One region of the Marinobacter salinus genome, then DNA from elsewhere that is predicted to be linked to it. Evidence: predicted binding sites of a transcription regulator. Region 1 holds the regulator's gene; each other region holds the start of a gene.
What was found. The regulator sigma-54, encoded in region 1, starts transcription at its own class of promoters, with help from an activator protein. The targets are predictions, from matches to a motif close to ANTGGCATNNANNTTGCTNT.
Positions count from the first base shown of each region.

Region 1 (4,730 bases):
ATATTCTCGACGGACTCGGCCTGAAACAACTCATGGCAGCTGGCATCACTGTGGCCGTGATAACCGGCAGGCAGTCGCCCCTCACCGAAAAGCGGATGGGTGACCTGGGCATCCCCCACCTGATGCAGGGACGTGAAGACAAGAAGGTCGCACTGGAGGAACTCATCAGCAAGATGGACATCTCCCCCGAGGTCATCGCCTATATGGGAGATGATTTACCTGATTTACCAGCCATCCGCTTCGCCGGTCTCGGGATTACTGTGCCAAACGCATACTGGCTGGTTCAGGAACACGCTGACTACTGCACCCAGGCGGCAGGAGGGCATGGCGCTGTCCGTGAAGCCTGCGACCTGCTACTGACGGCCCAGGGCAAGTTGGAGGAAGCTTTGACCAGGTATCTGGAGCCGGATGCATGAACCAGGAAACACCCAGCGCCATCAAGAGCGACACCAGAGACAACCTGGTTTCGCTGATCAAACTGGAAAATCGCCCCTGGATCCGCAGCCTTGCGCTCATCGGCACCATTCTGGCCACGATATTCCTGCTCTGGCGCAGTGACGAGCCGGCCGTGGTTTCAAACGAGGCGGCAGAGCTTCGGGGCAAAGGTGAGCCTGACGGCTTTGTCGTGAATGGTAGCTACACCTCCTATGACGAGGCTGGCAACCTTAAGATACACTTCACGAGCCCGCGTATTGAGCAGTTCGAGGAAGGCAATCTCGCGACCATGGAATCGCCCCGCGCAAAGCTTTATGGCGAGCCGGGAACAGATCCCTGGGTAGTTGAAGCCGAGAACGGAAGCCTGCTGCAAAATGAAAATCTGCTATATCTCACGGGCAATGTCCGCGTCGTCCGGACGATCGGCGACCGCGAAGCAACACTGAAAACATCCAGCCTGACGCTCGATAATGACATGGGCACCGCCTACACCGATGCACCCGTCGAGATTATCGATCAGGTGGGCGTGACTCGTGCCACGGGTATGAAGGCATGGATTGATCAACGTGTTCTGGAACTAAACTCCCAGGTGGAAGGACGTTATGAAACCGTTAAATAATCACCTCCGGGCGCTGCTGACAGCCGTAATCGGCCTGGCTCTGGTAACCCCCGCAACGGCTTTTGATCTGGATTCAGACCAGCCCATCAAGGTGAGCGCCAATAACGCGCGCCTGGACGACAGCAAGGGTATCGCGACCTACACGGGCGCTGTCGAACTGATTCAGGGTAAAACCCGCCTTTCCGCAGAGCGTGTTGTGCTGTTTCGAAACGAGGCAGGTCTGAGCCGCATCGAGGCATCAGGGAATCCAGCCCATTACCGGCAGCCGTCCCGGGAGGGTAACGGTGAGACCGACGCAAGAGCCCGCAACATCACCTGGTCTGCCTCTGACAAGGAGCTGACGTTTGAGCGTGAAGCCGTCATTGAGCAAAATGGCAACCTGTTCCGTGGTGACGTCATTCATTATGATACGGTCCGCCGGGTCGTTACCGCGGAGGGCGGACAAGACACCGGCTCCGGCACCGGTCGCGTTGAAATGGTAATCCAGCCACGCAACACACAGGGATCCGATGGCAGTTCTCAGAGCCAGTAATCTGGCAAAAAGCTATAAACAGAAGAAAGTGGTGATCGACGTTTCCCTGGAAATCCGAAGCGGTGAAATTGTCGGTCTGCTTGGTCCGAATGGCGCCGGGAAGACAACGTGTTTCTACATGATTGTCGGGCTGGTGCCGGCTGACAAGGGTCGGGTCACCATCGACAGCCAAGACATTACGCCCCTACCGATGCACGGCCGCGCCCGCAAGGGAATCGGCTATCTGCCACAGGAAGCGTCGGTTTTCCGGAAACTCTCCGTGCGCGACAACATCATGGCCATTCTGGAAACCCGCAAAGGGCTCAGTCGCACCGACCGCGATGCCAAACTGCAAGAACTTCTGGAAGAGTTCCATATCACCCACATTCGCGACAGTGTCGGCATGGCGTTGTCAGGGGGGGAGCGCCGGCGGGTAGAAATCGCCAGGGCCCTCGCAATGGAGCCCGCATTTATCCTGCTGGACGAGCCTTTCGCCGGCGTGGACCCGATTTCCGTCAGCGATATCAAACATATTATCCGCCACCTTCGGGACAAAGGCATCGGTGTTCTGATTACCGATCACAATGTGCGGGAAACCCTCGATATTTGTGAAAAGGCCTACATAGTTTCCGGCGGGCACATCATTGCGTCCGGCAACTCAGAGGCGATACTGGCCAACGAACAGGTCAAGGAAGTGTATCTCGGCGATGAATTCAGGCTGTGACGTCCCTCGGCCGATTGTGTTGATGACCGCTAGCAAGTAAACTCGGCAAAGAACTTGCTTGGGCTTCTGCCTGACATGGCAAGTAACCGGCATACAACGATTTTTTATTTTACTGCCTCGATGCAGAGCGCTGATTAGCAACGGATCCTGAACCATGGTGATGAAAGCCTCCTTACAGTTAAAGCTGGGTCAAAGCCTGACCATGACGCCCCAGCTGCAACAGGCGATCCGGCTACTGCAGCTCTCCACCCTCGACCTTCAACAGGAAATCCAGCAGGCACTGGAATCCAACCCCATGCTGGAGAACTCCGAGGAGGATGACGAGCCGGAAGCCAGCTCAAACGAAGACAGCGGAAATCGTGACGAGAGCAGCACCGAAGCCAGTGCCGAGCCAGCCTCGGAGTCTGCCTCTGACTGGGATGAAACAGAAAATGGTCCGGACTGGACTTCAGAAAATGAGATTCCGGACAATATTCCCGATGATCTGCCCGTCGATACTGCCTGGGATGATATCTACCAGTCTGCCCCGGCATCGACCGCCCGGAACGATGACGAAAACGATCACGACTTCGAAACCCGCAACTCCCCCACCGAAACCCTTCAAGATCACCTTGAGTGGCAACTGAACCTGACGCCGTTAAACGAACGGGACCGGGCCATTGCCCACGCGCTGATGGATGCGGTGAATGAGCGGGGCTACCTGACCAGCCCTCTGGAAGAAATCCACGCGGGCCTGCTTGATGAGAATGAGGAAGATCCGCTGGAACTGGACGAGGTGGAGGCGGTCCTGCACCGGTTGCAGCACTTCGATCCTCCCGGCGTGTTTGCCCGGGACCTCCAGGAATGCCTGCTCATCCAACTGAATCAGTTGCCTCCAGACACACCATGGCTGGCCCAGGCCCGGTTAGTGATTACCCACTATATCAATCTCCTGGGTAATCGTGACTACGCTCAGTTACTGCGCCGAAGCCGCTTGAAAGAAGATCAGCTCCGAGAGGTTCTGGCGCTCATTACCGGCCTAAACCCTCGCCCGGGTGATGTCCTCGACCGCGCCGAACCCGACTACGTCATACCCGACGTTATTGTCCGCAAACATAATGGTCGCTGGCGCGTCGAGCTGAATCCTGAAATTGCCCCCCGCATTCGTGTCAATGCAAGCTATGCTTCTCTTATACGGCGGGCCGATAGCAGCGCGGACAACACCTACCTGCGGGATCAGCTTCAAGAGGCAAAGTGGTTTATCAAAAGCCTGCAAAGCCGAAACGAAACCCTGCTGAAGGTGGCGACACGTATCGTGGAACACCAACAGGGATTTCTGGATGAAGGTGAAGAGGCCATGAAGCCCCTGATCCTCTCGGACATTGCCCAGGCGGTAGAGATGCATGAATCGACGATCTCCCGTGTGACCACACAGAAGTACATGCATACTCCCCGGGGGATTTTTGAGCTTAAATATTTCTTCTCCAGCCATGTCAGCACCAACGAGGGGGGGGAATGCTCCTCAACAGCAATCCGCGCAATGATCAAAAAGCTGATTGCGGCAGAAACTCCCAAAAAGCCGTTGAGTGACAGTAAAATTGCAGCCATGCTAGGGGAACAGGGTATCAAGGTGGCGAGACGCACCGTGGCCAAGTATCGGGAAGCGATGCATATTCCGCCCTCGAATGAGCGGAAGCGACTGGTTTAGGCAAGCGCTGCCCGGAACAGGATTTGCCAAGGAATACTATTCGCCGGCGCGCGATGCGCCAGCACCCAGCCCGGCCCTTCGAGGCCGGCATGATGACAACAGGAGAAGCCTATGCAACTCAACATTTCAGGCCATCACGTAGAACTGACTCCCGCTTTGAAAGATTATGTTTCAGAGAAATTTGAGAAACTGGAACGCCACTTTGACCACATCAGTAATTGTCAGGTGACCCTGGAAGTGGAAAAAGTGCGTCAGATGGCGGAAGCAACCCTTCACGTGGTTGGTGGTGAGATTCACGCAAAGGCTGAGAATGAGGACATGTATGCAGCGATTGACTCGCTCATTGACAAACTGGACCGCCAGATCCTCAAGCACAAGGAAAAAAATGTAGACCGGATGCACGGAAACGGCTCTCGTTAACTACCCGTTTTCATGCGTGTCATCTCATCGCGCTGCGGCATGGCTATCCTGCCGCAGCCTTTTTTTTACGGAAATGCAGTCGATTCATGAGCGACACATCCCTGACCATTGACAACATACTTGCTCCAGAGCTGACCCTTTGCCGGGTTCAGGCCTCCAGCAAGAAACGGGTTCTGGAATTCATTGCCGAGCAGATCAACCAGCATGACGGTTCGCTCAGTGAGACCCAGATTTTCAACAACCTGGTCGCCCGCGAGCGCTTGGGCAGCACTGGCATCGGGCAAGGCATCGCCATACCCCATTGCCGCCTCGAAGGATTGGATCACGTCGTTGG
Region 1 is NZ_CP017715.1:462,573-467,302, reverse strand. Features, by position in the region: gene kdsC (3-deoxy-manno-octulosonate-8-phosphatase KdsC) at 1-416, shown strand, start outside; gene lptC (LPS export ABC transporter periplasmic protein LptC) at 413-1,054, shown strand; gene lptA (lipopolysaccharide transport periplasmic protein LptA) at 1,038-1,586, shown strand; gene lptB (LPS export ABC transporter ATP-binding protein) at 1,564-2,289, shown strand; gene BKP64_RS02210 (RNA polymerase factor sigma-54) at 2,450-3,976, shown strand; gene hpf (ribosome hibernation promoting factor) at 4,088-4,396, shown strand; gene ptsN (PTS IIA-like nitrogen regulatory protein PtsN) at 4,483-4,730, shown strand, end outside.

Region 2 (4,730 bases), 990 kb from region 1:
GTCAGCTTTCGTTCAGCGAACTCCGGAAGTAACTTTTCCTGAAGGATACGAAATGGATGATTGTCCCTGAACCACAGCGTCTCGTTGGTTGTCATTGCATCAATGACAACCTCCCGGAGGTTGGCCCTCCCCGGACGCTTGAGACGCTCTAGCAGCCCGCCAAGAGAGTCGAGCTGATTTTCTTCCAGAATGCGCCGGAGGCGGCTTTTGACCAGGTACTGTTTATTGTCACCCAGTAAAATGCCGCACGCATCCTGCAGGAACGTCTTAAAAGCTTCGTATTCCTGTGGAGTTATATCCGCTTTCATTGAATCTCAGTTCTGAATGAATCCGTGAGCAGTGGTCTCAACCCTGATCAATGATTTCCATCACCCGCTCTGCAAGCTCGTCCGGGCTGAACTTGGCCATGAAGTCGTCAGCACCGACCTTCTGAACCATAGCTTTATTGAAAACACCGCTCAATGAAGTATGCAGCATTATAAACAAATCGCTGAGCGCCGGATCAGCCTTACAACGGGTAACCAGGGTATAACCGTCCATTTCCGGCATCTCCACATCGGAAATCACCAGAGCCAGATGATCCCGCGCTTTTGAGCCGTCTTCCGTGATCTCTTTAAGATACTGAAAAGCCTGCTTGCCGTCGTTCTTCGTAACAACTTCCATCCCGATGGCCGTAAGGCAGCGCTCAATCTGGCGGCGGGCGACTGTCGAGTCGTCAACAACGAGCACGGGCAGGTGTCCGGGCACCCTCTCTGCACTCTTGCTCAGCACGGCCTCCGTAACATCTTCACGGAGAGGAGAAACTTCTGAAAGAATCTTCTCTACATCAATAATTTCTACTAGTTTATCATCAATTTTGGTCACCGCCGTCAGATAGACATCCTTACCGGCACCTTTCGGCGGCGGAAGAATATCCTCCCAGTTCATGTTCATGATCCGTTCAACCCCGGAGACCAGAAAACCCTGCGTCTTGCGATTATATTCGGTGATGATCACAAAACTGGTTGCCAGCTCCTCCTGCGGTATACCCGGAAGGCCAATCGACATACTGAGATCAATGATCGGAATGGTTTCGCCCCGGATGTGAGCCACGCCACGCACCACGGTTCTGCTATTGGGAATCGAAGACAGCTTCGGGCATTGCAGAACCTCTTTGACTTTGAACACATTGATGCCGTACATCTGTCGCCCGCGCAAGCGGAACAGAAGCAGCTCAAGACGATTCTGCCCAACCAGCTGGGTACGCTGATTTACACTATCCAATACCCCTGCCATCTTTTCTCTCCTGGCTCGCCGGAACTACGTCGGCATGCATTTTGCTCGGTCCTTTGAAATTCAACCGGCTGACAATAAACCGTCATCACCATACGGTTTCAGTCTGTTTAACGGCCATCACGCCCGAACCCTTAGCAACTATCGGGCATTTGGACTCTGATTGACAGCATAGGACAAACTAACAGGTATGCGCACCACCATTTACGCCCTAACCCTGCTAATGTCTAGCTTCAGCGCATTCGCCGGAACAGAACTAACCGCAACCCAGGTCCACGAAGCGGCGGTTGGATTTCTTGAGATTTTTGCCAAACAGCAGGCCGCGAACGGCTACAAGGTATCCTTCGAAACAGGCAGTATCGACGACAGGCTGTCACTGGCACATTGCCTAAACCCACTCTCGGTTGAATTCACGGGTGACCCCTGGAAAAGCACGCGCCCCTCGCTTCAGGTTGCCTGCGAGAGTGAACGACCCTGGCGCCTGTTTGTGACCGCATCGGTTTCCATAACCGGGCCTGCCCTTGTTGCTGCGCGCCCGCTTACCCGGGGAGAGCGTGTGACGAAAGACATGGTGACAACAGACACGGTTGTAATCAACGCCACCCGGCGCGGAATTATGCGCCAGGCACAGGACGTGGTAGGCATGGAAGTTCGGCGGCCGGTCAATTCCGGCTCACTGATTACACCGGACCTTCTGGCAGCCCCTGACGCTGTCGAAAGGGGCGACCATGTTATCATTACCGCAAAGAGTGGCTCATTCTCGGTGAGTACGCGCGGCAAGGCGCTGGCAAGTGCGTCTGTCGGTGAGCAGGTGTTGGTTGAAAACCTTGTTTCCGCCAGGACTGTTAAGGCAAATGTTGTGGCTCCGGGCCGGGTAGAGATTCCCATGTAACACGCGGCAAAGGCAACGCGGTGCCGCCCGGCAAGAAACTGCCGTGTTTGCCCTCCTCTCGCGGGTGCCAGAGTGAAAAAATATTAATGCAGGGGCCTGAAATTTTTCTAAAGGTACGGACGGCCCGGCCGTTAAACGACTATAAATTCGAGTAAGTCACGTCCGAGCGTGACGTCACACGCAGCAGGTATTGATATGTCAGTTGACTTAAATGGAATTGGCCCAGGCCAGGTCAACACCCAGCGGACCACGGCCGACAAGGCAACGGGCACCCAGGCTGCCCAGCCGGCAACCGACCAACAGGCAAAATCCCAAGCGCAGGGCGCACGGGGAGAGAACGTCAGCCTGAGCAGTCAGGCCAAGAACCTTAAACAGCTTGAACAGAAGCTGGGTGACTTTCCGGAGATGGATGACGATCGGATTGCCGAAATCCGGTCAGCTCTGGAGAATGGCACTTATAAGGTGGACGCAGAGAAGCTGGCCCAGAAAATGCTTGAGATGGATGAAAGCATTTTCGGGTGAGTAAACCATGGCTCCAATTGATGAACTGAAACACGCTCTTTCTCAGGATGTCCAGCAACTGCAAGAACTGGAGGACATCCTTCTCAAGGAGAAAACCTGCCTGGCATCGTCAGATATACGCGCACTGGATGCTCTGACCGCCGAAAAAAATCAATTGCTGAGCGAGATCCGCGAACGGGCGAAACAGAAAATTCGTACGCTTGTTGCTATGGGCTACCGACCGGATAGCGGGGAGCCCTCACGCTTTATTCGCAGCGCAGGCCTGACCGAACTCTACAGCCTCTGGAAAGAGGCAGATGTCAAAATGTCGGTGTGCCAGACACTCAACCATAATAACGGTCGAATCATGAGCCACCTTCAGAAACGGCTCTCCCGCCTTACAGATATTTTTCGGGGCGCAACCGCCCAGCAAAAGCTTTATGGTGCAAAAGGAGAACACACGTCGGTATCAAGCCGGACCATTCTTGCGAGCGCCTGAAACACTGACGTGTCCTTGAATAAGATGCCCGGCAGGACCGGGCGTTTTCGTGTCAGGAGCCCCGCCCCGCCCGAACCGCTCATCGTGTGTAGATAGTTATCCTGGAATCGGGATGGAACCGGACGTCGTTGATGCTCACATTGCCCATTGACGGGGAATGATTCCCGCTGACCCGTATGTTGTCCATCCGGATTTCCTCAATACGCTCCGGAAAAGCCAGCATGAGCGCGCCGTCCTTCCGAACACTGTAGCTCGGCTCTCCATCGCGGTAATGGACTCCGGAAATCGTGAGATCGGAATCAAGAAAGTTCAGCACCGGCACGAAGATGTGAGCAGTGAGTTTAATACCTTCAATCACATCGACCGACGATTCCTGACTCTCATCCGTTGTACCGGGAACCATTGCCGAGACACTCGCAACCCGTTGCAGCAGACCCGGATCAGCCTGGCCGGATACTTCTGAGAGCTCGTCCTCAGTCAACGGGGCCAGGCCACCGGCCTCAAAAAGCTCACCTGCCGGATCGCTCGCCCGCGCGGCCTCGGCGTTGTTGCTGGCCGCGAAGCTCACCAAAGGCTGAAAAGGTAGGGCAACCATGGTTACCAACGCTGCCGTATTGCGGTACCGGGCCTGATGTTTAAGGACCCGATATAACTCTTTCTCCGTGACCCAGCCGCACTGGATAAACACTTCACCCAGACGTTGACCGGTTTCTCTCTGGAGGTTAAGCCCTTCTTCCAACTGAACCTCTGAAAGATACCCACGATTGATTAACAATCGTCCTAGCCGTGATTTTTCTTCAAATCCTTGGCGGACTCTCACACTTCTCTCCTTTGCGGTCGTGAAAACCGTACATCCCGGCCCGGCATGAAATCAGGGTGTTATCGATAATGATGAGACTAGCTGATTACGGCCACTAAGCCCCGGAGGTTAACCGAAATTTCGCGATAATCTGTTAACATCCTGCTTCAGCTAACTGAACCTGTGAATTATTACAGGAAAGATCTCTATGGCTAACCCAAAGAGCGCACGACAAATGACAAATACGGTAAAAACAATGCGTAATGTGATCCCTGCCCTGATTCTGGCGCTTACAGTCTTGGTGCCGACAACATCCGCCTGGGCAGAACCCGTAAATAAGCCCTCATCTGCGGCCCTGCCCCAAGTGAGGGTTGTAACCAGCGCGGGCGCATTTGAACTGCAACTGCGGCCAGACGTAGCACCCGAAACCGTCAGAAACTTCCTCGAGTATGTCCGGAGCGGCTTCTATGATGGGACCGTGTTTCATCGCGTCATACCCGGATTCATGATTCAAGGTGGCGGATTCACGTCAGAACTGTCCCGGAAATCAACCCGCGCGCCCATAGCTAATGAGGCCAGTCCCACCCTGCCCAACCTCCGCGGCACCATTTCCATGGCCCGCACCAATGCTCCGGACTCCGCCACCTCCCAGTTTTTTATCAACGTCGTTGATAACCCATTCCTGGATAAAGGTGTCAGGGGCGCCGGTTATGCTGTGTTCGGCAAGGTAACGGATGGGTTGGGGGTGATTGATACCATTGCCAACT
Region 2 is NZ_CP017715.1:1,447,931-1,452,660, forward strand. Features, by position in the region: gene BKP64_RS06600 (CheR family methyltransferase) at 1-308, opposite strand, end outside; gene BKP64_RS06605 (chemotaxis protein CheV) at 346-1,275, opposite strand; gene flgA (flagellar basal body P-ring formation chaperone FlgA) at 1,463-2,164, shown strand; gene flgM (flagellar biosynthesis anti-sigma factor FlgM) at 2,360-2,686, shown strand; gene BKP64_RS06620 (flagella synthesis protein FlgN) at 2,694-3,164, shown strand; gene BKP64_RS06625 (pilus assembly protein PilB) at 3,244-3,984, opposite strand; gene BKP64_RS06630 (peptidylprolyl isomerase) at 4,199-4,730, shown strand, end outside.
Region 2: a site for sigma-54 is predicted at 1,304-1,323, ahead of flgA (flagellar basal body P-ring formation chaperone FlgA). Genes of this name have one in related genera too.

Region 3 (4,730 bases), 1.9 Mb from region 1:
GCTCACACAGACAATATCGCCTGCCTGCGCTTCATCAACCTCGACCCGTTGCAGACCGGAGTGCCCCATAATTTTGAGGATACGGCCATTACGTTTTTTGCCGTTGGCACCAATAGCGGTCACCGGCGAATTGGTCTTGATCTTGCCGCGAGCGATCCGGCCGATGCCAATTACACCCAGAAAGCTACTGTAATCCAGCTGGGAAATCTGCATCTGGAACGGCCCGTCCAGATCGACATTCGGTGCCGGCACATGATCAACAATCGCCTGAAACACCGCATCCATGTTGTCATCGAGGTTCTCGTGATCCATGCCGGCGATGCCATTCAGGGCACTGGCATAGACAATGGGGAAGTCCAGCTGCTCGTCAGTGGCGCCAAGGTTATCAAACAGATCAAAGACCTGATCAACAACCCAGTCAGGCCGGGCACCGGGGCGGTCAATCTTGTTGACTACCACGATCGGGTGAAGGCCCGCATCAAAGGCTTTCTGAGTCACAAACCGGGTTTGCGGCATGGGACCATCAATAGAGTCCACCACCAGCAACACGCAATCGACCATACTCATAACCCGCTCGACTTCACCACCGAAATCGGCGTGCCCTGGCGTGTCCACGATGTTAATGTCGTAGTCATTCCACTTCAGGGCCGTATTCTTGGCGAGAATGGTGATGCCACGCTCTTTTTCCTGGTCGTTGGAATCCATCACGCGCTCGTTCTCGAGCTCTTTGCGGTCCAGCGTGCCGGACTGACGCAACAGTTTGTCTACGAGCGTGGTCTTGCCATGGTCGACGTGGGCGATAATGGCGATATTACGAAGCTTCTCAATCACAACTTTAATCCTGCGGCATGCTTTCTTTGACCTGAGAGGGTCTAAAAGGAGGCAAAGCCTCTCACATGCCATCTCAAATCCGTAAAATGAACCCATCGTCCGGCGCCGGGCGGCACCAGCCCCCGACTGGCTGAGCGAGTCAGGGTTAAAATGAGGAGGCGCGCAGTATATCGAAAAGTCTGTGTCGTTAATATGAAGAAAAACGCTTATTCCTTCAGAGTGAATACGCACCATTTTAATGCACACCTTATTCGATGCGCCCCATTTTGGTGCTCGTTTCGAAAGCTAGCCGCACCAATACATCATGTCCAGCAAGGCGAACATGGCGAAAAGCCCCGCGACACATGACCTCTGGCGCGTGCCCTAAAAATTGGCAAGCGCCTTGCTTTATCGAAATCAGCCGAAATTTGCAGGTAAGTGGCACTGGCATTTGTTAAGCTGCCATTTCCTGAATAATAGATCGGATATCAGTAACTCTGAACGATCCGGCCTAATGAACATGAATGTGTCCGCTGACGCGGGATAACTTACGGAGCATGTGAAATGTCCAAGACAGTTGATTTGATCAAAGAACACGAAGTTAAGTGGGTCGACCTGCGATTCACTGACAGCCGCGGCAAGGAACAGCACGTAACTCTGCCGGCTTCCGAGGTAGACGAAGACTTCTTTGCTGACGGAAAGATGTTCGACGGCTCTTCAATCTCAGGCTGGAAAGGCATCAACGAATCCGACATGATTCTGATGCCGGATGATTCCAGCACCGTCCTGGACCCGTTCACCGAAGAAACCACTGTCAACATTACCTGCGACATCGTAGAGCCTTCCACCATGCAGGGTTATGAGCGTGACCCACGCTCCGTTGCCCGTCGTGCAGAAGAATATCTGAAATCCACTGGCATCGCTGATGGCGCGTTGTTTGGCCCCGAGCCTGAATTCTTCGTATTTGACTCCGTCAAATGGGAAGTCGACATGAAAGGCGCCAACTACTCTATCCACTCCGAAGAAGCGGCCTGGGTTTCCGGTGAAGATTTCGATCGCAACAACATTGGCCACCGTCCGGGCGTAAAAGGCGGCTACTTCCCGGTTCCACCGGTAGACAGCCTGCACGACCTGCGTGGCGCCATGTGTGCCGCCATGGAATCCATGGGACTGGACATTGAGGTTCACCACCACGAAGTTGGTACAGCGGGCCAGTGTGAAATCGGTGTTGGCGCCAACACGCTGACCAAGAAAGCTGACGAAGTTCAGATTCTGAAGTACTGCGTACACAACGTGGCTCACGCATACGGCAAGACCGCCACCTTCATGCCGAAGCCGGTTGTTGGAGATAACGGTTCCGGCATGCACGTGCACATGTCACTGAGCAAAGATGGCAAAAACCTGTTTGCAGGCGACAGCTACGCGGGCCTCAGTGAAGCAGCGCTGTACTACATCGGCGGTGTTATCAAGCACGCCAAGGCCATCAATGCCTTCACCAACAGCTCTACCAACTCCTACAAGCGTCTGGTTCCGGGCTTTGAAGCACCGGTTATGCTGGCCTACTCCGCCCGTAACCGTTCAGCCTCGATCCGTATTCCGTACGTGAACACCCCGAAGGCACGTCGCATTGAAGTGCGCTTCCCGGACGCGTCTGCCAACCCGTACCTGGCGTTCGCAGCCCTGATGATGGCTGGCCTGGACGGCATCCAGAATAAGATCCACCCGGGCGATGCCATGGACAAGGACCTGTACGACCTGCCTAAAGAAGAGGCGCTGAACATTCCGGTCGTAGCAGAAACCCTGGCCGAAGCTCTGGATTGCCTCGAAGCCGACCACGAGTTCCTGACCCGCGGTGGCGTCTTCACCGAGGACATGATCGGGGGTTACGTTGAACTGAAGCGCGGCGAAGTAGAGCGCCTGAACATGACCACACATCCGGTTGAGTTCGAGCTGTACTACTCCTGCTAAACACAGCCCGTTTATTCGGAATTGTGTGAAAGAGCCCCGCCCGAAAGCGGGGCTTTTTTGTGAGGACGCTCACAAGTGCCTGCCGCCGTTAACGATATGTAACCAACAACCCGTCTCATAGGCGTTGAAATGACTCCGGGCGCCGCCGATAATCAATAAAAACCAGTTAAACAGGTGTGCTTATGAAACCGAGGACCGGATTGTTCGCAGCAGCCCTGATCCTGCTGACGGGTCCCGCAGCGAGTGCTGAGGTCTACCGGAATGTCGATGCTTATGGGAATGTAACCTTTTCCGATGAGCCATCCGATGGTGCCGAAACCGTCGAAGTAAAACCGGTCACCACGGTGACACTTCCCAAACCTCAGAATGTTCGTGAAACCGATAAGCTCCGCGAAGAGGTAAAACGTGAGGGCTCGGTTTATCAAAGCCTTACCTTCGCCTATCCGGAAAACAACCAGGCATTCCACAGTGGCAGCGGTAACATCCAGTTTGAGGTCCGAAGTACTCCTGGGCTGAAGGAAGGACACAAGTACGAAGTCACCCTTGACGGCCAGCCTGTTGGGCAAACCACGTCAGGCACCGTCACCGTAAGCAACGTCTTTCGCGGAACTCACAATGCGAGGGCGTATATCGTGGACGAGAACGGTGTCCAGGTAAAAGCCGGGCCGGCAATCAGCTTTACCGTTCACCGCCCCTCCACCGCAAACTGACCAGGAGCGCACTACCTTGGTGCGCACGCACCATAAACCAGCCATACTCTGACCAGCAACAGGGCGATAAATCCGGGCTGGTCACTTCACCTCTCCAAATATGCACCAGCTTACGGCATGTTTTGGCACCCAATGGCGCCCCTGCCCGTACTTAGCCCACTCTTTTTTAACCAGTGTTCAAAGTGGTTCGCTTCTTGCAGACTTCAAGAGGTCATCACATTTACCATGTCGAGCCAACGGGATTTACTCATGGCATTGCCTTCGGCCAACGCAAACGGATACAAGAGCATTCTGGACAGCCTGACCACCGCCGTGCTGGTGCTCGAAGATGACCTGAAGATCCGTTACCTGAATCCGGCCGCTGAAAGCCTGTTTGAAACCAGCATGACCCGCAGCTGCAGCCAACCTTTCAGCGATATCCTGGTGGATTCAAAGGATGCCCTGAAAACCCTTTATGCCGCCGCCGAAAACGGCCAGTCTTATACCCGTCGCGAGGCAGAGTTTTTGCTCACCAGTGGCGCGCGACTGACGGTGGATTATTCCGTCACACCGGTCAGCCTGGACCCCACCGAGCTTCTGATTGAAATACAGCCCAGGGACCGACTGCTCCGGATTAGTCGGGAAGAGGACATTATCTCCCAACAGGAAACGACCCGAATCCTGGTGCGAGGCATGGCCCACGAAATCAAAAACCCGCTGGGCGGAATTCGCGGTGCAGCCCAACTGCTTGACAGGGAGCTGAACAGCGAGGACCAGCGTGAATACACCCGGGTCATCATTGATGAAGCAGATCGCCTTCGCAGCCTCGTCGACCGCATGCTGGGCCCGAACAAGGCGCTGAAACTGGCCCCGACCAATATTCACGAAGTGCTGGAACGCGTCGGCACACTTCTGGAAGCGGAGAGCAAAGGCCGTCTCGTGTTCCGCAGGGATTACGACCCCAGCATTCCCGAGTTCCGCGGCGACAAGGAGCAGCTGATACAGGCTTTCCTGAACATCGCCCGTAACGCCATGGAAGCGGCTTTCGAGAACCAGACCGGCCACAGTAGTGAAGAGCCGCCCACGATTACCTTCCGGACCCGGGCTCTGCGCCAGTTCACCATCGGTCACCGCCGCCATCGCCTGGTCTGCCGTGTAGATGTCATTGATAACGGCCCCGGGATTCCGCCGGAACTGCTACAAAACGTTTTTTATCCGATGATCAGTGGCCGTGCCAGTGGCACCGGTCTGGGGCTTTCCATT
Region 3 is NZ_CP017715.1:2,636,746-2,641,475, forward strand. Features, by position in the region: gene typA (translational GTPase TypA) at 1-831, opposite strand, end outside; gene glnA (glutamate--ammonia ligase) at 1,375-2,778, shown strand; gene BKP64_RS12205 (DUF4124 domain-containing protein) at 2,961-3,488, shown strand; gene glnL (nitrogen regulation protein NR(II)) at 3,738-4,730, shown strand, end outside.
Region 3: a site for sigma-54 is predicted at 1,201-1,220, ahead of glnA (glutamate--ammonia ligase). Genes of this name have one in related genera too.